DNA from 3 places in the Bacillus sp. GbtcB14 genome. Region 3 is predicted to be linked to each of the others. Evidence: predicted binding sites of a transcription regulator. Region 3 holds the regulator's gene; each other region holds the start of a gene.

Region 1 (8,342 bases), on a different contig from region 3:
AAAAGGTGAATGGGTCCATAAGAAGATAAGCAACAATTCATCTGTTTTTTTAATTATATGATAAAAAGGAAAAAATCACACTTTAAATAAGAATATTCTAATTATTTCGACTGTGAATATTTCCAAGCTTGTCCGTATAAGCTAAAATAAGATATATAGTATTTTGGTGATTAAGTTATAACAAGATAAACACGTTAGGGTGATATAAAATGTGGCGGAAGCTTACGATTATTGTAGTGTTACTTTTTTTAGCGGGATATGCAGCTTATGAACAGTTTGGTAAAAACGATCAGGCGGTACAAGGAGAGCAAGAAAAAAGTGAAGCTGCTATGAAAGAGATGATTGCAAGTAATGGTATTGAAATAGGTAAGAGTGCACCAGATTTTGCATTAACGAAGTTAGATGGAACGAATGTAAAGTTATCGGATTTGAAAGGAAAGAAAGTAATTGTAAACTTTTGGGCAACGTGGTGTGGACCTTGCCAGCAAGAAATGCCTGATATGGAGGCTTTCTATAAAGAACATAAAGAAAACGTAGAAATTTTAGCAATAAATTATACACCTTCAGAAAAAGGTGGGGGCGTAGAAAAGGTAAGTAATTTTGCTAAGGAGAAAGGAATTACTTTTCCTATTTTATTGGACAAGAATATTGATGTGACAACAGCGTATAAAGTAATTACGATCCCAACTTCGTATTTTATAGATACGAAAGGTGTCATTCAAGACAAGTTCATTGGACCGATGACGCAAAAAGAGATGGAGAAACGGATTGCTAAATTAAAATAACGGTGAAAAGGTAGAAGTGGAAAGTGACATTTCTACCTTTTCTTTTTCACGTAGTGATAGCAGCATGTTATGATAAAAGAAATATAAACGTTTAGAGATAAAGGAGTGTATGGAGTGGGGAATATATCCTTACCGTTAGATTATGTTGTAATTGATTTTGAAACAACAGGATTTAACCCTTATAATGATAAAATTATTCAAGTCGCAGCAGTGAAATATCGTAATCATGAACTAGTAGATCAGTTTGTTTCCTATGTGAATCCGGAGCGTTCAATTCCAGACCGGATAACGAGTTTAACAGGTATTACAAATTATCGTGTTTCAGATGCACCGACGATTGAAGAAATATTACCTTTATTTTTAGCATTTTTACATACAAATGTAATTGTCGCTCATAATGCATCTTTTGATATGCGTTTTTTGAAAAGTAATGTAAATATGCTTGGGCTGCCTGAACCTAAAAATAAAGTGATTGACACTGTGTTTTTAGCAAAGAAATATATGAAGCACGCGCCTAATCATAAACTTGAAACGTTAAAGCGAATGCTTGGCATTCGTTTAAGTTCTCATAATGCATTTGATGATTGTATTACGTGTGCAGCTGTTTATCAAAAATGTGCATCTATTGAAGCAGAAACAAACAGGAAATCGGATACGGAAGTACTTGATGAAACAGCAGTATATGAAGCAGTAAAAAAGATACTTGTACGAAATAAACGTGATATCGAGTGGATTCGTTGCCTGAATGTAGGAAGTTATTTAGATATAAAAGCTTTTTATACAGTTATGAGAATAAAAGTAAAAGGGCGAAAGAAATACGTATTAACAGAGATATTAGAAGATGATGTGAAAGAACTATGTCCGAGTTTAAAGTGTGAACCGGCGTTAAAAAGTGAAATTGGTAATACGAGAATTATGCTTAATAGCTTAGAGGATGTCTTGAAATTAGAAAGTTATATTTTAGAACAGTATGATTTCGTACTGCAATCGCTGCGTGATTATAAAGAAAGTGAAGTGAATGCAGAAGAGAAATTAAAAGAGTATTTAAACGTTATGGTATAAAAACTCCGTGTGCTATTTTGAAGTGAATCCGAATCGTGGTACAGGAAAAAATATCTCCTGAATTCGCATACTAAGTATGTAAATTTGACGGAGGTGTTTTTCATTTGAAGAGCAGAGCGCATTACTGAGAGAAGTAATGTGAGTGGTTTGATATTGAAAGCCCCCCTCATTTTAGTCATATCTAAAATGAGGGGGGCTAATTTGTTTAGTTACCTTACAAATTTTCTTTGAACAGTTCTGGTAAAAAATTACTGAACTCACTCATTTCTTCTACATTGTGTTTATATAAACCACTTAGATTAATAAATGGTGGTAATCCTTTCGGGAAAATGAATGTAGAAGTCATTACTGTACCGTTCTCGGATTTTTCATATTGATGTATTACTTGTGAAATTACATCGTCATTATCATCTAAACATGAACCCATTAAAACATGGCTGTAATGTGTATTTATAGGACAATCTTTAGGATCTTCCCATCTAATTCTTAGCGGAAATTCTAGTCCATCCCCAGCAGATTCAATTGAAGCTGATATGGCCCCTACATGCCCATGTACTTTAGGATCAACTAACCATTTAAAATCAACATGTTCTTCTGGGTGCCATAGTTTATATCGTTCAGAGTTATCGATATTATCCCACCACCAGTCAATCATTTCTGGTGTTACGTTATTCAATTCATGTTCAACTACTATTGATACTTGATTTTTCATTTTAGTGCCTCCTATTTTTTAACCAACATAGTGTTGGTTATTTATATTTGTTATTATAGTTTGTATATTTCATGTGTTCAATAAACAGAAATAGCCGAACTGTTGTATTTTGAACACTTTATAAAAATATGTCTGAAAAAATTTATGAGGTGAAAATTGGGAGAAAAATACACTAATTTACGTATAGCTCGTACTAACGAAGCAATACGTAATGCATGAACTAAATTAATATATGAAAAAGGAATGGATTGCATACGGTCAAGGATATTGCAATTAAAGCCAATAGTAATCGAGGGACATTTGCTCGGAAGTCAAAATATTTTTCGGATTAAGATAGGGATGAAATGGTAACGAATCGATCAAATTTATCTTTTTAACAATGTATACGGAAAATATCCCTTTGAAAATATGTCAAAAGTACTAAGTGAATTGCAGCGGATGGTTTAGGTGTTTTGATATGTGTCCAGATTTCGTGAGTGTTGCAATTTATTGTACACGGAGTTTTTTTAGGAGTACTAAAACATAAAATTTTCTTGCAAATCTGATTAAAGAGTTTTTCATTTGCTCATACTATGTATAGTAAGAATGAGAATGAGAATGAGAATGAGAAGGAGAGAGGGTGAACAGCGTGAGAAGAAGTCGCCGTAAATCATTTGACGAACTTGTGAAAGAAAATAAACAACAATTATTAAGTGATCGTGATGCAATCGATCGCATTGAAGAGCGTATTGAAAAACGTTATGAAATGAAACTTTTTAAGCAAGCTGAATAAATCTTAACACTAGTACGATACTAGTGTTAAGGAGGCGATAGTAATGGGTAATCCGAAAAAGAATTCAAAAGACTTTGCACCGAATCATATTGGAACACAATCAAAAAAAGCTGGTGGCAATAAAGGAAAGCAAATGCAAGACCAAACGGGTAAACAACCGATTGTTGATAACGGTTAAAAAGGGAGAATGTTATCATTCTTCTTTTTGTGACGGAATTTTAATAGTAAAAAAGGGCTGACTTATGTCAGCCCTTTTTCGTAATCGTAAAGTTTTCAACGAGTAAACGCCAATTTTGCGGGAATGGTAAACCGATTTTCCAATAACTAATACCGCCTATACCTTGTTCTTTCATTAAATTGAATTTACTTTGAACAGACCGTGAATCTTCAAACCAAACTTCGTGTTGTACGCCGTTTTCGTCAAAGTAATTGAAATGAGGAGCTTGAGCTGTGAAATCATAGCGGATAGGGACATTGTATTTACGAGCTAGTGCGACAGCTGCGACAGAGCTAATCGCTTTTGCGGGCGGATTGCCTTGTTTGAACGGAAGTTTCCAATCGAATCCGTATAAGTTTTGCCCCATCATAATTTTTTGGGGAGGCATTTGAGATTTTGCATATTGAAGCACTTCTTTTACAGGACCGATAGGAGAAATAGCCATCGGTGGTCCGCCTTGCCAACCCCAGTCGTATGTCATAATGACGACGAAATCAACAATTTGCCCTTGTGCTTTATAATCGTGAGCTTCGAAAAATTTACCTTTTTGATTTGAGCTCGTTTTCGGTACAAGTGTTGTACTCAATGTGTATCCATTAGGTAATCGTGTTTTTACATTTCGTAAAAAACGATTATACGCTTCACGATCTTCAGGTGCTACACTCTCGAAATCAAAATGAATGTCTCGCATACCGTACTTCTCAGCTGTTTGTAAAATGTTAGTAATAAATTTGTTTTGAATCGATGTATCGCGTAAAATAACTGATGTCAGATCGGCACTGAAATTTCCATTTTCAATATTTGTAATAACGAGCATTGGGATGGTTTTGCCTTGCGTTGCAATATTAGCGATTTTAGCTGTTTCAGTTGGTTCTTTCAATGTACCATCTCTTTTTGCCTCGAAACTGAAGTAAGCCAAATATGTTAAAAATGGATTAATGGCACGCGTAGCATTAACCAAACTTTCTTTTATTGGTATTGTTGATGGTTGTAAATAAGCGATGGATTCTACTGCACGTTTTGTCCCTTTCGGTATATATAATTGCTGTCCAACATGGAGGATGGATTTTAAAGATAAGTTATTAACTTTAGCTAAACTAGCGAGAGGTACGTTATATGTTTGAGAGATTCGATATAGGCTATCACCAGGCTGTACATAATAATTATTCCCTTTCGTATTAACGATCAGTGCCTGACCAACAACGAGTGTTTCAGCTGGATTTAATCCATTGTCCTTTACTATTTCGTCAGGTGTTGATCCATATTTTGATGCCAAGCTATATACACTATCACCGCTACGAACAGTTACAATTTGAATCATAAGCTTGCTCCTTTCAGTAAAAGATTCACTGTTTTTATTTTATTTTTGATGTCACTGTATTATGATTAAATGTATGCAAGGTAGCAGAAGTGAAAGAAGGCGAATACATATGTTTGTAGCAGAACATGAAGTTGAAATCCGTTATGCGGAAACAGATCAAATGGGTGTTGTTTACCATTCAAACTATTTAGTGTGGCTTGAATTAGGTCGCACGAAACTTATACAAGATTTAGGGTTTTCATATGTTGAAATGGAGAAAGAGGGAATTATTTCTCCTGTGTTAGACTTGCAAATTTCATATCGTAAAGCGATGCGTTACGGTGAAAAAGCAATTGTGAAAACGTGGGTGGACACTGTGAGCCCGCTTCGCGTTGTATATGGTTATGAAATATATAATGGTGATGGTGAACTTTGTATTACTGCAAGTACGACGAATATTTGTGCGAAAAAAGAAGGGTTCAGGCCCGTATCATTTAAAAAGTTATATCCAGAGTGGTATGCGAAATATGAGGAAATTAAGAAAAAATAAAAAAAGTGTGGCAGAAGCCACGCTTTTTTTATTTTTCATAATTAAATTGCGGGAAATCATCGCCGTCGTTAAATGTAACAGCTAAATTATGTCCATCGAAGAACCACTCATCATCGCCTTCAATAAAGAAGTTAATACCTTCTTCTTGAGTTTGAACAGCAGGATGTGCAGGGTCATCTTTACGAATACCTAAAGAAAGTCCTTTTTGCACAGTACTGCAACCGCCGTATTGTACGAAAAGGCGTAGTGTTTCACCCAATTGTAAGTTTAATTCGTTTTTATACCATTGTGCTGCTTCTTTTGTTACGGAAAGATTCATGTATAGTTCCTCCAAATTATGTTGCTTTTTCTTTAGTATAAAAAATAACGCAAAAAGACGCTATTAATATGCTTCACGTTTTCTTTTTGCGTTATGTGGGTTACGATCTTATTTTTGCTTTTTTGAAAAGTTTGCTTTCGGTTCAGTTTTATTTATAATTCGTCCGATATTTGCACGGTGTTTATAAATAACCATACCTGCTAATAAACACATCGCAATAATGAAGATTTTATCCCCGCTAACAATGGATGCAATAACAGCAACGACGGCTGTTACCATAGAAGAAAGTGATACGTATCTTGTTGTAAATAAAAGGCTGAAAAAGACAACAGCTAATATTGCAAAAACAACTGGAGAGTAGCATAATAGCACGCCAGCAGAAGTTGCAACAGCTTTACCACCACGGAATTTCGCGAAAATCGGATACACATGTCCAAGAACAGCTGCTAATCCGAACCATAGTGGGTGAACATCTAATCCGAAAATAATCGGTAGACTTGTTGCTAATGTACCTTTTAAAATGTCAGCAATTGTAACGATAAAACCTGCTTTTTTCCCTAGTGTGCGGAATGTATTTGTTCCGCCTAGATTACCGCTTCCGTGCTCACGAATATCGATTCCGTAGCCGATTTTTCCAACGACTAGTGCGAATGGAATCGAGCCAAGTAAGTAGGCAACGATAAATAAAAGATATGTAGTAACCATAAGTTCAGTCTCCTTTATTCAAATGTGTTGATAAAGGGTAAAAAGAGTTTTTCCCGTATATTGTACCATACATTTGTAAAGAGCACATTTCTTTTTTGTAAATGAAAAATTCATTATTTCGTGAAAAAAATTTCACAGGAATGTTACATTTTTCACAGAAACACCAAGACTATATGTAGTAACATTTTAATCAAAAGACAACAACATATTGGTGGAGGGTTATAAATGTTACAACGAAATGTACGTGGAGAAGAATTAATGAGAGTGTTTGAGACGATTGTCCACGGTAGTGAGCAAGATTTAATGCAAGAAAATGCAAATGTAGATGGCCGCTCTCCGATGGGAGTAATGGGAACGTTCGCATCAGAGAGTGCGAAATATTATGCAGTTGAAAATTTATTGTCAGATCAAGTGAAAAAAGCGATAAATCAAAATATATTATATCCACATGACTTAGATTTTTATGCGACAGGAACGACGACTTGTTCGCAAATTCCGTTAGCGCAGATGCTTGCGAACGGTTTTCATACCGGACATGGGCATATGAGACAACCGCAAGACATTAAAAGTGCATTGGCTCTTTCGTCTATTATTTTTCAGGCGAATCAAAATATGCAGCACGGTGGTCAATCATTTGCACTCTTTGATATTGATTTAGCTCCATATGTGAGAAAAACAGTAGCGAGACATAAGAAACGATTAGAGTCATATCCGCTTACGAAAGAACAAATAGAAGAATTTGCATGGAAAGAAACAGAAAATGATACGTATCAGGCGTGTGAAGCTTTCGTTCATAATTCAAATAGTATGCACAGTAGGGGTGGGGGACAAGTACCGTTTATTTCTATTAACTATGGAACAGACACATCAAAAGAGGGACGGTTATTAGTTAGACAACTTTTAAAAGCGACACAAGCTGGTCTTGGTAAAGGGGAAACACCGATTTTTCCCATTCAAATTTTTAAAATGAAAAAAGGTGTGAACTTTGAAGAATGTGATCCGAACTATGATTTATTTGAATTAGCGTTAGAGACAACGGCTGAACGATTATTTCCTAACTTTTCATTTTTAGATGCGCCATTTAATGCAGTGCATTATGACGGACGACCGGAAAGTGAAGTATGTTACATGGGATGTCGTACCCGTGTTATGTCTAACATACATGGAGAAGAAACAGCGATTGGAAGAGGGAATTTATCATTTACGTCTATCAACTTAGTGAAATTAGCGTTAATTAGTGGTTCAAAAGAAGCATTTTTTGAAGCGTTAAATTATTACTTAGATTTAGGAATTAAGCAATTATTAGAGAGATTTGAGTATCAATGTACGAAGCGAGCAAGAGATTTTCGGTTTTTATATTCACAAGGTGTATGGCGCGGTGGAGAAAAGTTACATCCTGAAGATTCTGTAGCATCCATTTTAAAGCAAGGGACGTTAAGTCTTGGCTTTATCGGTCTTGCGGAGTGTTTAGTAGCTTTAACAGGAAAGCATCATGGAGAAGATGAAGAGTCATGGAAACTCGGGTATGAAATCATTTCTTTAATGAGAGATAGAATGGATAAAGCGACGGAAGAACATGAACTGAATTTCTCAGTAATTGCAACTCCTGCAGAAGGGTTATCAGGGAAGTTTGTGAAAAAAGATAGAGAAGAATTTGGTGTGATTAGCGGTATAACGAACCATGATTATTATACGAATTCATTCCATATCCCAGTTTACTATAACATGCAAGCGATAAATAAAATTCGTTTAGAAGGACCTTTCCACGCCCTATGTAACGGGGGACATATTACGTATATTGAACTAGACGGAGCAGCTATGCATAACAAACAGGCGTTAAAACAAATTGTACGAGCGATGGCAGATCATGGTATTGGATACGGTTCAATTAATCATCCAGTTGACCGTTGTAAGTGCTGT
Region 2 (8,342 bases), on a different contig from region 3:
GTTTGTAGATGGACGAAATTTACTATTCTTATCATTTGCTGCTGTATTAGCAAAACAAGTTGGGGCACGTCATATTGTAACGGGTGTATGTGAAACTGATTTTAGTGGTTATCCAGATTGCCGTGACGTGTTTGTGAAATCGTTAAACGTTACTTTAAATTTATCCATGGATTATCCGTTCGTAATTCATACACCACTTATGTGGATTGATAAAGCGGAAACATGGAAATTATCAGATGAACTGGGAGCATTCGAGTTTGTTCGAGAAAAAACATTAACATGTTATAACGGAATCATTGGTGATGGTTGCGGTGAATGTCCAGCATGTCAACTTCGTAAAGCAGGATTAGATACGTACCTACAAGAACGCGAAGGAGCGAGTAACTAATGGATAACTTCTTTGGATTTCGCATTGTAGAAAATTTGCAAAAAATGGACGAGGATATTCAGCGTAAACAGCTTAAATATCATAATAAAAGAGTAATGGTCAGCAAGGAATTTACATTTGATGCAGCACACCATTTACACTGTTATGAAGGGAAATGTAAAAACTTACATGGTCACACATATAAAGTTGTATTTGGGATTAGTGGATATGTGAATGAAATAGGTCTTGCAATTGACTTTGGAGATATAAAAGAAATTTGGAAGAATGAAATAGAAATTTATTTAGACCATCGTTATTTAAACGAAACGTTACCAGCAATGAATACGACGGCTGAAAACATGGTCGTTTGGATTTACGAAAAAATGGCAGAAGCATTAATAAAAGATAATCGTGCGAACGAATATAAAGGAGCTCGTGTTGAATTTGTTCGTCTTTTCGAGACGCCAACTAGTTATGCGGAAGTAAGACGGGAGTGGATGCTCGATGAGTAAAATCCCTGTCTTAGAAATATTTGGTCCGACTATTCAAGGTGAAGGAATGGTTGTGGGACAAAAGACGATGTTTATCCGTACAGCAGGTTGTGATTATAGCTGCGCATGGTGTGATTCTGCTTTTACGTGGGATGGATCGGCTAAGGATCAAATTAGACAGATGACAGCAGAGGACGTTTGGAACGAGCTTGTAGAAATTGGTGGCGAAAATTTTTCTCATGTTACGATTTCAGGTGGAAATCCAGCATTGTTGAAAAATATTGAGTTTCTTCTTTCTATATTAAAAGAGAATGGAATGCGGACGGCAATCGAAACGCAAGGGAGTAAATGGCAAGATTGGTTACTTCAAATTGATGAGATAACGATTTCTCCAAAACCACCAAGTTCGACGATGAATACTGATTTTCAAAAGTTAGATGCTGTTATTCAGAAACTAGCAGGAAAAGATATTAGTTTAAAGGTAGTAGTATTTGACGATTATGACTTTGAGTATGCAGTTAAGATGCACGAACGTTATCCAGATGTTCCATTTTTCTTACAAGTAGGGAATGATGATACAAAAACAGTGGATGATTCGATGTTGATTAAGAAATTATTAGATAAGTATGAGTGGCTTATTGATAAAGCTGTAAATTGTAAAGAAATGAATAATGCAAAAGTATTGCCGCAGCTTCATGCGTTAGTATGGGGAAATAAACGCGGAGTATAATGAGAAGGGATGTTTAAAATGGCAGGAAGATTAGATGAAGATTTAAAAGATGTAACATTATTAGGAAATCAAAATACAAAATATTTATTTGAATATAGCCCAGAAATTTTAGAGGTATTTGATAATAATCATCCAAACCGTGATTATTTTGTGAAATTCAATTGCCCTGAATTTACAAGCTTATGCCCGAAAACAGGCCAACCAGATTTTGCAACGATTTATATTAGCTACATTCCAGAACAAAGAATGGTAGAGAGTAAATCTTTAAAGCTATATTTATTTAGTTTCCGCAATCACGGTGACTTCCACGAAGATTGCATGAACGTTATTATGAATGATTTAATTAAATTAATGGATCCACGTTACATTGAGGTATGGGGAAAATTCACACCACGTGGAGGGATTTCAATTGATCCTTACTGCAACTACGGTCGCCCAGGAACGAAGTATGAACAAATGGCAGACTACCGTATGATGAACCATGATTTATATCCAGAAACAATTGATAACCGTTAATATATAATAGAAAGAAAGGATCTGTATGTCATACAGATCCTTTCTTTCTATTATATTATGCATTTTGATTAATGACAGTATAGTTTTTATGACTTACAACTGTAAGAGGTTCCATATCTAGTTCTCTAAAATTTTCCATAATTGTTATATCTACAATAACGGAGTTTTGATTTACTTTTTGAACACGGCCTTGCATTCCACCTTTAAATTCAATGATATCTCCAGTTTCTGCGATCTGCATAAGCAACTCTCCTTGTTACAGTTTTCCCAAAAAAGAATAATTTTGGTTTTTTTTATTTCCTCTTATTTTGAACCATATTGTCCATTTTGTAAATGTTTCCAAAGTAAAAATTCGAAAAATATTCACATTTTGTAAGAAAAAATGCAAGAACTCCATGTTAATAGAAAAAAAGAGCGGTTTAAATGCGGATATCTTTATATAGGGGTATAATAAAAATATACAATAACCTACTAAAGTGGGAGAAATTAGAGGCGGTAAAATGATGTTTGAATTTGCGGGGAGTGTTATAGCATTAATTTTATTTGTATTTTCTTATATAAATTTAAAAAAGATTCGTCATCATGAAACGACTACATATTTTGATGGGATGGATGGTATACATGCTGGGGTCACAAATGAGAGTGGCGGGGATATGTAAAGGTGTATAACTTTCTTTTTTTGCGTGGTATGATATGTAAAAATAGTACATAATAGAGTTCGTAAGTGATGAATGGAGAGTGGAAAGAATGAAGATTTCTTTTATTCGTCATGGTCGCTTAGATCGTACTATAGAGCCAATGACGGTTACATCCTTTCATGAATGGATGAAAGGATATGACTTACATACTATAACAGAAAAAGCACCTATACCAATGGAAACAAAGGAAGCGGTTGAAGCAACAAAATTGATTGTAACGAGTGATCAAAAGTGTGCTATACAATCAGCAGCTGAATTAATGGATTCTTTATCTTTTATGCAAAATTCTCTTTTTAAGGAAGCTGAAATTCCGACGAGTTTTTATGCTCCAATATGGTTGAAATGTAAACCTAACGTATGGATGTTTATCGGACGAACGTTATGGATACTTGGTTACCGTAAAGATGTTGAATCTTATAAGGAAGTAAGAGAGAGGGCAAGGCAAGCGGCTTACTTATTACACCGTTACGCTCTCGTACATGGAAGTATTGCTCTTGTAGGTCATAATTACATTAATGCAATGATTGGTGCGGAACTGAGAGCGATGGGATGGTCTGGTACGCCTATTTTGCACAGAGAGCCATGGGGATGTACAACTTATACATTCCACGAGGCGATGAATGGAAATATATTGAATACGAATTTAACATAAAAGCACACGATTTATATAAATCGTGTGCTTTCTTTTTAAGATATAGAAACTTTGATGTTTAATGTTTTTACGAGATGTGCATAAGGTTCGCCTACGAGCATAACGATTTGATCTTTTTTATAACCTAGTTTTTCGTATAGTGAATAGGCACGTTTGTTTTCTAAATTAACAAGTAATGCGATTTTTTCATACACCTTTTCAGTTGCATAGATTTCAGCAGCTTCAATTAATTTAGAACCGATTCCTTTTCCGCCATATGCACTTGAGACCGATAATGTATCAATGTAATATTCGTCAAGCTCAGCTTCTTTTTCTAATGTAATCGATTCATCTTTATGTAATTCTCTTAAGTGACGTACAATTGGTGCATCAAGCCTTGTAGCTTCACTACCGTGATAAGCGACAATAATTCCAATCGCAATTCCGTCTTGTTCATATACAAAACAGTTTTCGTAGCTCAGTCGATTTCCCTCTTTTGAGAACCATGTTTCAAGTCCTAGTAATACTTCTGCCTCAACAGTGCTACCTGTGATTTTTTCAGCAATTTCGTGCAGAGCGTTATATAATAAAGGCGCAATTGCCATCGCATCTGTCTTTTTTGCTTTCCGAATCATAGTATCCCTCCTAGTTCTATTTATATATTGTAGCATAGTGGTATGGAACTTTGCATTGTTGTATGTCGAAATGTTTGATATAGAGAAGTAGCTATGTTAGTATATGATATTTAGTGGACATATAGTAAAGCGATATCGTTTGCGAAATAATTAAAATGAAATGAAGGTATAGCACCTGGATAATTTTACAGTTGTTGACCTATAGAATATACGATAAAATAAAATATTGCATAGAGGTGAAATACATGGACGAACAATTAGCAAATACAATTTTGGATCAGCTGAAAAATGGTGAAATAAAGGAGTATGTTGCAACAAAAGATGTATTTTATACGTTTAGGAAAGTTGTAGTAGGGCGGGAAGATTTTAAACATATTATTGGGAACGCACAGCGCGGCGGACAAGTAATTTATACATATTCAGAAACGCCACGTTCGTAACTAGAAGAATATAGGGGGAGGAGAATTATGGGCGATTTTAAACAAGGCATATTACCACATTGGGATTATATGTGGAAAGATAGAGCTGGAAATAGGTTTATGGGGATGGTTATGTACCCAGAGAAAAGAAAGTGTTCGGCAAACATGCTTCAGAAAATAAAAAGAGCATATGAAGAGGCTATAGAAATTAAAGTAACTGTACAAGTTCAACATACATATCAGTACGTAGAAGGAATGATTGTGTACTTTGATGAAGAAGCTCCTGTATGTACGATGATTGATAAAGATGAAAATCCACATCATATATTTGTAAAAGATATTTTGCGTATTAAGCACTCTGAATAATCTTTTCATAAATAAATTGAATTTCCATAATAATAATCTTTTTCTATAATAGTTATCTTTTAGTATGTAACGCGAACCGAAAGTATATGTATAATATTTAATAAAGTAAAATTGATAAATGTAATCGTTTTTTAGAACAGATTATCGTTTCATGTCTGTTCTTTTTTGCGTGATGCTGGAGAAATATATTCCTCCAGCATTTGCCGTTTTATGACAAAATATATTGGTAACTTTTTTAAAAATAAGGTTAAATTCGTTGACAACTTTTTTGAAAAGCACTTTATTGACATGAGTTTTAGAATGTTGTTTCATAGTCATTGTATTGAAAAAAATCGACTGTCTTGTCGAAAAGTAAAATTTAAAAAAAGAAAGAATTTATACATATATCTTGTGTCTTATTTTGAAACGTAATACAATATATAGAGAAATCAAGAAACAACATACAGAGAGTATAGATTGGAGAGGGAGGGTCGGAAATGATAGTTGCATATGATTCTATGACAGGAAACGTGAAGCGTTTCATTCACAAATTAAATATGCCGGCCGTTCAAATTGGTGAAGATCTAGTAATAGATGAAGACTTTGTTTTAATTACGTATACAACAGGTTTTGGCAATGTACCAGAACGTGTTTTAGAATTTTTAGAGCGCAATAATGAAAAATTAAAAGGCGTATCTGCAAGCGGCAATCGTAACTGGGGAGACATGTTCGGTGCAAGTGCTGACAAAATTTCTGCTAAATATGAAGTGCCTATTGTATCAAAATTTGAGTTATCAGGAACAAATAACGATGTAGAATATTTTAAGGAAAGGGTGCGGGAGATTGCGACACATTGAACTGAATAATGAAATCACGCAAATGCAGGACGGTTTTTATCAGCTTCATAAAGATAAAGAGGCATTAGAAGTCTTTATGGAAGAAGCTAGAGAGAATACCGTTCCTTTTAATAGCGTGGCAGAGCGAATGGAGTATATGAAAGAACATGATTACTATTACAATGTTCTGGACGAGTATAGCTTGGAGGAAGTAGAAGAAGTATATAACATCGCTTATGGTGAAAACTTCGAGTTCCAATCTTATATGGCAGCATCTAAGTTCTACAAAGATTATGCGTTAAAAACAAATGATCAAAAACAATACTTAGAAAGCTATGAAGATCGTGTAGCAATTGTGTCATTATACTTAGGACGTGGTGATGTTGCGAAGGCAAAACAATTCGCGAGCATGATTGTAAAACAAAACTACCAACCAGCGACACCAACCTTTTTAAATGCGGGAAGAAGCAGAAGAGGAGAAATGGTGTCTTGTTTCTTGTTAGAGATGGACGATAGCTTAAATTCAATCGGCTTTAACATTAATACTGCAATGCAATTATCAAAAATCGGCGGGGGAGTAGCTTTAAACTTATCTAAGCTACGCGCACGCGGTGAGCAAATTAAAGGTATCGACAACGCTGCAAGTGGTGTAGTACCTGTTATGAAATTACTTGAAGATTCGTTTTCATATGCGAATCAGCTTGGGCAACGAAAAGGTGCCGGCGCAGTATACTTAAACATTTTCCATTGGGATATTATTGAATTCCTTGATACAAAAAAAATAAATGCCGATGAGAAGAGCCGTATTCAGTCTCTATCGATCGGAATTATCGTTCCAAGTAAGTTCTTCGAGCTTGCTGAGAAAAACGAACCTTTCCATGTTTTCGCGCCTTATACAGTGTATAAAGAATACGGAAAGCATTTAGATGATATTGATATCGATGAAATGTACGATGAATTAATGAGCAATCCGAAAGTGAAGAAGAAGCCGCTAGATATTAGTGCACGTGATATGCTTATTAAAATTGCTATGATTCAGCTTGAGTCTGGTTACCCGTACTTAATGTTTAAATCAAATGCAAATAACCAACATCCACTGAAGGATATTGGAACTGTGAAGATGTCGAACTTGTGTTAAATATGTAGCACCTTCTAGTAGAAATGCTAGTCGAAAACTCCGTTAAACGGGGAAAGCCTCAAATTTGAGGTAACCTACCGTGCTAAATCTTATCTTAGAATGAAAATATAAAATTTCAGAATGTATCTTATTATTTTGTATAGCAGAGTTATTGAACAACATAAAGTAATAAGAGACTTTCTGAAAAATCAAGATAAGTAAAAGCCTAACGACTATCCCTTATGGGAGTAGAGCGCAAGCGATTGGCGTTCGAAAAGCGGAGCACCTAATCAGGTAATGCTGTAGGTGATGATATAGTCTGTCCTGTATGGTGACATACAGCAGTTGCATGAGCAACGGACTGAGGAGTAGCGAACTCAGTTGAACATTAGAGACAGAAATCTTCCAGCTTCAAGAAACTTCTGAAATAAATGATTACGGTACAGATGACATTATCCGTCGTGATATTAACTGTAACTTAGGATCGTTAAATATCGTAAATGTAATGGAAAATAAAGAAATTCGTGAAGCAGTTCATGCGGGAATGGAAGCTTTAACAGCTGTTTCTGATATGACAATCATTCCGAATGCACCGACTGTGAAAAAAGCTAATGATGAGCTTCATTCAGTTGGACTTGGCGCAATGAACTTACATGGATATTTATCAAAAAACAAAATCGCATATGAAAGTGCAGAAGCGAAAGAGTTCGCTCGTACATTCTTTATGATGTTAAATTACTACTCTATTGAGAAAAGTATGGAAATCGCTAAAGAAAAAGGCGAAACATTTAAAGACTTCGATAAGTCAGATTATGCGAACGGCACATACTTTGAAAAGTATGAAACGACAGATTATAGCCCAGTAACTGAAAAAGTTCAGCAACTATTTGAAGGAATTCGTATTCCGACAAAAGAAGATTGGACAAGTTTAAAAGAGCAAGTACAGAAGAATGGTTTATACAACTCATATCGTCTCGCAATTGCTCCGACACAATCGATCAGTTACGTTCAAAATGCAACTTCAAGCGTAATGCCAATCGTAAGTCAAATTGAGTCAAGAACGTATGCGAATGCGACAACATATTATCCAATGCCGTATTTATCAAAAGATACGTTCTGGTACTATAAATCGTCTTACGATATGAATCAGTTTAAATTAATTGATTTAATCGCAGAAATTCAAGAACATATTGACCAAGGAATTAGTACAATTCTTTACGTTAACAGTGATATTTCAACACGTGAATTAGCACGTTACTACATCTATGCACATAAAAAAGGCTTAAAGAGTCTGTATTATACGAGAACACGTAAATTAAGCGTGGAAGAGTGCGTGGCTTGTACCGTTTAATATAAAAAGTGAGACAGCATGAGCAGGGTTTTCTGAACCCTGCTCATGCTTAGTTATCAATTTTTCATGTTTATTTAGAGAAGGGGCGATTGAATGCGTGCGGTAAACTGGAATAAAAAAGAAGATGATTTTAGTTTAATGTTTTGGAAGCAAAACATCGCTCAGTTTTGGACAGAAGAAGAAATCGCGGTATCTTCTGACAAAAA
Region 3 (8,342 bases):
GTAGGGCTAACATATGGTTTAAGAAGCGTAAGAATTCCACTAAGATCAATTATAATTATCGGAATGTGTTCAGCGGCTGTTATGCTTGCTTCAATGGGAATTGGGCATATGATCGCGAAAGTATTTTCACCTGTTATCGCAACGCGTATCGGTGGGCTTGTTCTTATTGGAATAGGAATTTGGGTATTATACCAATTTTTTCGAAGTGAGAAGAAAGAAGAACCGAAGCAAGAGGAGAAGGTATGGAAATTAGAAATTGCTTCGCTCGGGCTAGTGATTCAAATTTTACGGAAACCGACTGTTGCAGATTTTGATAAATCAGGCACCATTTCTGCAGGAGAAGCGTTACTTCTTGGTATCGCTCTTTCTATAGATTCGTTCGGTGCTGGAATTGGTGCATCTTTGTTAGGGTATGCACCTGCTATGATGGCGATATTAGTTGCAGTGATGAGTTCTTTGTTTTTATTTATTGGAATGAAACTTGGAACGGTTTTATCAAATATGAAATGGTTACAAAAATTTACATTCCTGCCTGGGGTATTACTCATTATTATTGGAATTTGGAAAATGTAAGTACGGGCGTGGAACTTTAGTTTCGCGCCTTTTATTATGAGGAGGGGAGGATGGTAAGTATATATTTATAGATAAAAAACCATTGTCAGGGTAAAGTAGCCTCATGGGGTGAAAAATCTTAAATTATATTCAATAATTGGTGATTTTGTAAAAGAGGTAGGACAGAGTAAACTAGTTGCCATCTTCAAGGAGAAGGAGCAAATATAGCTAAGAAGATGGTTAAGGAGTTGTTGGAAAGTGATGCTTGCGAAGAAAGTGAGAATCAAGCCAAATAAAGAACAAGAATTGCAACTTTGGAAATCTGTTGGCACGGCAAGATGGGCTTATAATTGGACACTGGCGAAGCAAGAGGAGAATTATAAGAATGGCGGAAAGTTCATATCAGACTGTTTTTTAAGGAAAGAATTAACTGTATTGAAGCAGACTGAAGAATATGCCTGGTTGTATGATGTTTCGAATAATATAGCCAAACAAGCAATCAAAGATGCTTGTGAAGCATATAAACGATTTTTTAAGGGGCTGGCTGATAAACCACGATTCAAAAGCAGAAGGAAATCAAAACCCTCTTTCTACAACGATAACATCAAGTTAAAAGTAAAAGAAAAACAAGTTTTGATTGAGAAAGTTGGTTGGGTAAAAATATCCGAAAAGTTACCTGAAGAGGTGAAGTACTCTAATCCACGCGTTAGCTTTTATGGTAAGTATTGGTATTTGTCTGTCAGTATCGAACAGGAGTTTACAAAAGAGAAGTTAACGGCTGTTTCGTTAGGAATAGATGTTGGAATCAAAGAATTAGCATATTGTTCTGATGGTCAGAAAAAGAAAAATATCAACAAAACAAAGGTGGTAAGAAAGGCAGAGAAACGCCTTCGTAGGTTGCAACGTCAAGTTTCTCGTAAATATGAAATGAACAGGGAGGGAAACCGTTTTGTCAAAACAAGCAACATTATAAAAATCGAACAAGAGATACGACAACTACATAGAAGGTTATCAAATATCAGAAAGAATCATCTTCATCAGTCAACGAGCGAAATTGTGAAAACCAAGCCATTTCGTATTGTGATGGAGACGTTGCATATGAAAGGTCTGATGAAGAATAGACACCTAGCTAAAGCGATTGCGAAGCAGTGTTTATATGAGTTCAAAAGACAAATTCAATACAAGTGTGAAAAATATGGTATTGAATTTGTAGAAGCTGATACATGGTATCCTTCTTCAAAAATGTGTTCCAATTGTGGAAGCATCAACAAAGAACTAAAACTTTCTGACCGTGTATACAAATGCACTTGTGGTCACGAAATGGATAGGGATTTAAATGCGGCTATCAATTTGTCACGGTATGAATTAGCCAGTTAATATCTAAAAAAGTTACGGCTAATATGTAGGATTCGTTGTATCCGAATTTACGCCCTCGGAGTGTTAGGTCAAACGAAAGTAGCTTTCTGCAAAATCGGACACGTAGAACAGGGAAATAAACAAAATTTATAGATTTTTATAAGTTTATGGCAACGGATTATGATGACAGTAGTAATTGGATTAACAGGAGGCATTGCAAGCGGGAAAAGTACGGTATCAGACATGTTTCGTGAACTGAGTATACCAGTTATTGATGCGGATATTATTGCAAGGGAAGTTGTAGAGCGAGGAAAACCAGCATATAACAAAATAGTAGAAGTGTTTGGAACGGAAGTATTACAAGAAGATGGAGAATTGGATCGACCGAAATTAGGAAGTGTCGTTTTCTATAATGAAGAAAAACGATTGCAGTTAAATAAAATTGTTCACCCTGCAGTGCGTGAGGAAATGAATAGGCAAAAGGAAAAGTACATAAAGGAAGGTATGCAAGCGGTTGTGTTAGATATACCTCTCTTATTTGAAAGTAAATTAACAAGTCTCGTTGACCGCGTTTTAGTTGTAGCAGTTAAGCCACATACGCAATTAGAACGTTTAATGAAACGAAATAATTTTTCAGAAGAAGAAGCAACAGTTCGTATTCAATCTCAAATGCCGTTAGAAGAAAAAGTGAAGAATGCAGATGAAGTGATAAATAATGATGGCACAATTATGGGAACGAAAACACAATTACAGGTGATTTTAAAGAATTGGAACATTATTGACTAAAAAATTGTGAAATTAATGAAAATGCTTAGTGACATATCTCCTTTTTGTGTTATACTATTATTGGGATTGGAGATAAATAGTATAACGCATTCAAGGGGGATAACATATTATGACTCGTGTGGCAATTAATGGATTTGGACGTATTGGGAGAATGGTATTTCGTCAGGCAATAAAAGAAAGCGCATTCGAAATTGTAGCAATCAATGCAAGCTATCCATCTGAAACGTTAGCACATTTAATTAAATATGATACAGTTCACGGCAAGTTTGACGGAACAGTAGAAGCATTTGAAGATCACTTATTAGTTGATGGAAAAATGATTCGCCTTTTAAACAACCGCGATCCAAAGGAATTGCCTTGGACAGATCTAGGTGTTGAAGTTGTAATTGAAGCAACTGGTAAATTTAATTCAAAAGAAAAAGCAATTCTTCATGTTGAAGCTGGAGCGAAAAAAGTTATTTTAACAGCGCCTGGTAAAAATGAAGATGTAACAATTGTAGTTGGTGTGAACGAAGACCAATTAGATATCACAAAACATACTGTTATTTCAAATGCATCTTGCACAACAAACTGTTTAGCGCCTGTTGTTAAGGTGTTAGATGAGCAATTTGGAATTGAAAACGGTTTAATGACAACTGTTCATGCTTATACAAATGACCAAAAAAATATTGATAACCCACATAAAGATTTAAGAAGAGCACGTGCTTGCGGACAATCAATCATTCCGACAACGACAGGTGCGGCGAAAGCGCTTGCAAAAGTTCTTCCGCACTTAAACGGAAAACTTCATGGTATGGCACTTCGTGTACCAACGCCAAACGTGTCTCTTGTTGACTTAGTAGTAGATGTAAAACGTGATGTGACAGTTGAAGCTATTAACGATGCGTTTAAAACTGTTGCAAACGGTGCGTTAAAAGGCATTGTAGAATTCAGCGAAGAGCCTTTAGTATCTATTGACTTTAATACAAATACACACTCAGCTATTATTGATGGTTTATCTACAATGGTAATGGGTGATCGTAAAGTGAAAGTACTTGCTTGGTATGATAACGAGTGGGGCTACTCTCGTCGTGTTGTAGATCTTGTAACGTTAGTTGTTGACGAATTAGCGAAACAAAAAAATGTGCAACATATTTAAGTGAATAAGGGAGAGGGCAAGTGAATATTTGCTCTCTTTTTTTTATTTTTTTCTGAAAAGGGAAAAAATTATATAAGTATATTTTTGAAAGTGGACATACCACGAAACGTTGTGATTACTGTATTTGTGAATCGTTTATTTTTTTTAGGGAAAAGTAAAGAGGAAAATATGACAGAAAATCGAAAAAACTGTTGTTGCAAAATGAAAATAAACAAAGTATACTAACACTCGTAAACTTAAGAGCTGAGGTACGTAGTCACTACTTAAAGGGTTAGGACCTCTCTGGACTAACTTTCCCCCGTGGTAGTGGAGCAAGCCAAATTGCAAATTAGTTTTCAATTCGAACAGTTAGAATAAATTTACAAGGGGGAACTGTAGAATGGATACTATGGATACGATGGGTCGTCACGTAATCGCTGAACTTTGGGATTGCGATTTCGACAAGCTTAATGACATGCCGTATATTGAACAATTATTTGTGGATGCAGCACTGAGAGCTGGTGCTGAAGTGCGTGAGGTTGCTTTCCATAAATTTGCACCACAAGGTGTAAGTGGAGTAGTAATTATCTCGGAATCACATTTAACAATTCATAGCTTTCCGGAGCACGGTTACGCAAGTATTGATGTTTATACTTGTGGGGATCGTATTGATCCAAATGTTGCTGCAGAATATATTGCAGAAGGTTTAAACGCAAAAACGCGTGAGAGCATCGAGCTTCCTCGAGGCACTGGTAGCTTCGAAATTAAGCAGAGAGAAACAAAAGCTCTTTAAAAAAGAACATAATTGATTTAAAATGTAAAGAGGTGTATAATGCACCTCTTTTTTAGTTTATAAAAAAGGAAAAATATAACGTACTCGTTAGTTAATAAATTAAGCTCTTATGAATAAGTTAGCACCCCATCTACCATCTTATTTTTGAAAACGAGATGATAAAATAATGTGCTTAAACTTAAAGTGGTAAGAGAGTTAGAATGAGTTATATAATATTGTATATATATTGTCAGATGAAGTAAGTAGAGAAAAAATAAAGAGTATAGTGTAAAGGAGTGAATATATTGCGTTGTCCATCCTGTTCTCATAATGGTACAAGAGTGTTAGATTCGCGTCCGGTAGACGAGGGGCGCTCTATTCGAAGAAGGAGAGAGTGTGAAAGTTGTTTAAGTCGCTTTACGACATTTGAAAGAGTAGAAGAGTCACCTCTTATCGTTGTAAAAAAAGAAGGCACACGAGAAGAGTTTAATAAAGAAAAGATTTTGCGCGGCTTGATTAAAGCGTGCGAAAAAAGACCAGTATCTTTAAGACAATTAGAAGAAGTAACTCAAAGTGTGGAACGTGAACTTCGTAATTTAGGTATATCAGAAGTGAAAAGTGATATGATTGGTGAAATTGTTATGGAAGAACTGCGTGATATTGATGATGTTGCTTACGTGCGTTTTGCTTCTGTATATCGCCAATTTAAAGATTTAAATGTATTTATTGAAGAATTAAAAGATATACTGCAAAAAGAAAGAGAGTAGAAGTTGTATTTTATTCTCTTTACATACCGTAAGTAATGAGATAAGAGAGCTAAAAGCGAAAGCTAATAGCTCTTTTTCGCTAAGAAATTATATAATGAAGATAGAATGAATGAAGTAGAGGATAGATTGGATGAGAGAAAGGACAAGCAAGAATGGAAAAACAGTCATGGATGGAGCTATTGCCAATTGATCGTTATAAAGTAAGTGCGAAAGGGTTACTGCATAATTACGACCGAAAAGTGTTAACGATGTTGTATCAGCCATTAATAGGTAGTAGAGCTTTTAGCTTATATATGACGCTATGGGGGGAGCTTGAGCAAGATCGTGTGTTTGGAAAAGAGAATACACATCATTCCCTTATGGTGACCATGCAAATGCAGCTTCCCGAAATATATGAGGAACGAGTAAAGTTAGAGGCAATTGGGCTTTTGAAGGTATATATTAAGAAAGAAAAAGATATTCGAATGTTCATATACGAATTGCAACCACCTTTATCTCCGAAGCAGTTTTTTGATGATATTGTGTTAAGCATCTTTTTATACAATCGATTGAGTCGGACAAAATATAATCAAGTAAAGCAATATTTCTTAGAAGAAGAATTTGATTTTGCTTCTTATGAAAATGTTACGCGTTCTTTCAATGATGTGTTTGGTTCGTTTAATCCAGGACAGCTTGAGCATGCGCAAGAAGATCTTCGTATTCCAAAAACGACAGCCATGCCAAGTAACGAGAAGGGAGATGCTCCGAAAGTTTGGAATGATTTCTTTGATTTCTCCTTATTTGTAGATGGCTTGTCCGCTCTTGTCCCTAAAAAGGCAATTACAGATCAAGTGCGAGAGTGTGTCATTACACTTGCTTACGTGTACGATGTAGATGTGTTATCGATGCAAAATATCGTTCTTGGTACGGTGACAGAGATGCAGACAATTGATATCGAAAGGCTTAGAAAAGGAGCGCGTGATTGGTATCAGTTCGAAAACGGTCAAGCGTTACCTGTATTAAGTGAAAGGGTACAGCCTCACGCTGCACGTATGATGAAAGGGAAAGAGCCTTCTACGCAAGAAGAGATGTTAATCAAACAGTTAGAGGAAATCTCACCAAAACAACTATTGAAAGAAATCTCTGGTGGTGCAGAGGCGACAAAGGCTGACTTACAAATAGTTGAAGATGTAATGATCAATCAAAAATTAACGCCAGGTGTTGTGAATGTACTTATTTATTACGTTATGCTACGCTCAGATATGAAACTTGCGAAAACGTATGTGGAGAAAATTGCTGGGCATTGGGCACGTAAAAAGGTCGGTACAGTAGCTGAAGCAATGGCGTTAGCGAAAGAAGAAAATCGTCAATATCAAGAATGGGCTGAGACGAAGAAAAAAGGTCGTACGTCGAAGAAAACAGTGCGAACAGAAATGGTACCAGATTGGCTGAAAGAAGAGCCGAAAGAACAAGAGAAAGAAACAGAAACAGTGAAGAAAGATATAAGTAAGAAAAAAGATGCGAGTACGTTAGACGATGAACGAAAACGACTAGAAGAAGTGTTAAAAAAATATAAGCGTGATTAATAGAAGAGAATGAACGCTCTTTGAGGTGAGAAAATGGAGCATATTCAAAATTCATTTGCAAAGTTAATGGAAAATAAAAATTTTAAAAATAGATATGAAGTATTAAAGGCGGAAGTAATGGCACATCCGCGTGTGAAAGAATTTATAGACGAACATCAAGGTGAAGTAACAACTTCTATGATTGAGCGCAGCCTTGTGAAGTTATACGAATATATTGGGCAAAGTGTAGGTTGCGCGGATTGTCCGGATCTAGGTTCGTGTAAAAACATGCTGCAAGGATATGAGCCAAAGCTTGTTATCCAAGGGAAGATGATTGATATTCAATACGATCGTTGCGTTAGAAAAGTAGCGTATGACGAGAGAAAGAAATATGAAAAACTCGTTCAAAGTGTATATATGCCAACTGACATTTTACAGGCAACGATGGAAAACTTAGATCCTTCAGATTTAGATGCGCGTATTGATGCAATTGGTGCTGCCAATGAATTTTTAAGTACATATGAACCTGGTAAAAAAGTACAAGGTTTGTATTTGTACGGTAAATTTGGTGTAGGGAAAACGTATTTGTTAGGAGCAATGGCGAATGAGCTTGCTCAAAAGAAAATAAGTTCGATGCTCGTATACTTCCCTGAATTTCTACGTGAAATTAAAAGTTCGATTCAAGATAATTCGATTGGGGAAAAGATTGATGCGGTGAAACGCGTACAAGTTTTAATGCTAGATGATATCGGAGCAGAAGCGATGTCAAGCTTTGTGCGTGACGATGTACTTGGCGCAATTTTGCAATTCCGTATGTTAGAAAACTTACCGACGTTCTTTACGTCTAACTTTGATTTCAAGGAATTGGAACATCATTTAACGTATACACAACGTGGTGAAGCAGAACAAATGAAAGCAGCGCGTATTATGGAACGAATTAAATATTTAGCGAAGCCAATTCCAATTGGCGGGAAAAACCGACGTCATAAGTAAAGAGTAAGCTGAAAAGCTTGCTCTTTTTTTGTTTTGAACACTTTTCAGACTAGGTGAATTGTAAAACGAAAAGGTCTTATGGAAAATTCATTGTAGCTTGTATCATTTTTTTCTCCCTCCCTTAATATATATAAAATTAGCAAGCCATATCGAGTGGATTTTCTAACGATAGGAAATGTAATTCTACTAAGAGTGAACTTCACGCGGGACGGACTCTTATAGGATTTGTAACGTATAGATACAATCCTTTAGAGCAGGGATAAAAGGGGGGACAAAAGTGATTGAAATTTGCTTCGAAGAAAAAAATGATGCTATGCATGTATATAGACAACTATTGAAAAGAGCGGAACTGTTATATAAGGAAACGAGTGTATATTTACAGGAACAAAAGGTGGTGATTCACATACCAGTATGTGAATCGAATTATATTGAAAAGATTTTATTGCCAGTAATGG

What was found. Region 3 encodes NrdR, which represses ribonucleotide reductase genes. Its sites were predicted from a motif close to AACACNATATATNGTGTT; they were not measured.
Region 1: KVT31_RS25670 (anaerobic ribonucleoside triphosphate reductase) is a predicted target of NrdR. The motif match lies at 6,588-6,605, and genes of this name have one in related genera.
Region 2: nrdI (class Ib ribonucleoside-diphosphate reductase assembly flavoprotein NrdI) is a predicted target of NrdR. The motif match lies at 5,263-5,280, and genes of this name have one in related genera.

Annotation. Positions count from the first base shown of each region.
Region 1 covers NZ_JAGXJT010000013.1:79,960-88,301, forward strand. The annotation lists gene KVT31_RS25625 (TlpA family protein disulfide reductase) at 210-785, shown strand; gene KVT31_RS25630 (3'-5' exonuclease) at 900-1,847, shown strand; gene KVT31_RS25635 (DAPG hydrolase family protein) at 2,062-2,559, opposite strand; gene KVT31_RS25640 (FbpB family small basic protein) at 3,188-3,331, shown strand; gene sspN (acid-soluble spore protein SspN) at 3,375-3,509, shown strand; gene KVT31_RS25650 (glycoside hydrolase family 18 protein) at 3,577-4,869, opposite strand; gene KVT31_RS25655 (acyl-CoA thioesterase) at 4,979-5,398, shown strand; gene KVT31_RS25660 (HesB/YadR/YfhF family protein) at 5,427-5,717, opposite strand; gene plsY (glycerol-3-phosphate 1-O-acyltransferase PlsY) at 5,826-6,422, opposite strand; gene KVT31_RS25670 (anaerobic ribonucleoside triphosphate reductase) at 6,648-8,342, shown strand, end outside.
Region 2 covers NZ_JAGXJT010000003.1:602,522-610,863, forward strand. The annotation lists gene queC (7-cyano-7-deazaguanine synthase QueC) at 1-388, shown strand, start outside; gene queD (6-carboxytetrahydropterin synthase QueD) at 388-879, shown strand; gene queE (7-carboxy-7-deazaguanine synthase QueE) at 872-1,588, shown strand; gene queF (preQ(1) synthase) at 1,607-2,104, shown strand; gene KVT31_RS12030 (YkvS family protein) at 2,160-2,345, opposite strand; gene KVT31_RS12035 (hypothetical protein) at 2,581-2,763, shown strand; gene KVT31_RS12040 (histidine phosphatase family protein) at 2,852-3,454, shown strand; gene KVT31_RS12045 (GNAT family N-acetyltransferase) at 3,490-4,068, opposite strand; gene KVT31_RS12050 (hypothetical protein) at 4,314-4,508, shown strand; gene KVT31_RS12055 (hypothetical protein) at 4,536-4,853, shown strand; gene nrdI (class Ib ribonucleoside-diphosphate reductase assembly flavoprotein NrdI) at 5,330-5,689, shown strand; partial or broken gene KVT31_RS12065 (ribonucleotide reductase N-terminal alpha domain-containing protein) at 5,676-6,803, shown strand; gene KVT31_RS12070 (ribonucleotide reductase large subunit) at 7,186-8,136, shown strand; gene nrdF (class 1b ribonucleoside-diphosphate reductase subunit beta) at 8,230-8,342, shown strand, end outside.
Region 3 covers NZ_JAGXJT010000001.1:105,883-114,224, forward strand. The annotation lists gene ytaF (sporulation membrane protein YtaF) at 1-573, shown strand, start outside; gene KVT31_RS00605 (RNA-guided endonuclease InsQ/TnpB family protein) at 814-1,929, shown strand; gene coaE (dephospho-CoA kinase) at 2,092-2,694, shown strand; gene KVT31_RS00615 (glyceraldehyde-3-phosphate dehydrogenase) at 2,804-3,832, shown strand; gene speD (adenosylmethionine decarboxylase) at 4,221-4,604, shown strand; gene nrdR (transcriptional regulator NrdR) at 4,889-5,350, shown strand; gene KVT31_RS00630 (replication initiation and membrane attachment family protein) at 5,503-6,915, shown strand; gene dnaI (primosomal protein DnaI) at 6,949-7,887, shown strand; gene ytxC (putative sporulation protein YtxC) at 8,165-8,342, shown strand, end outside.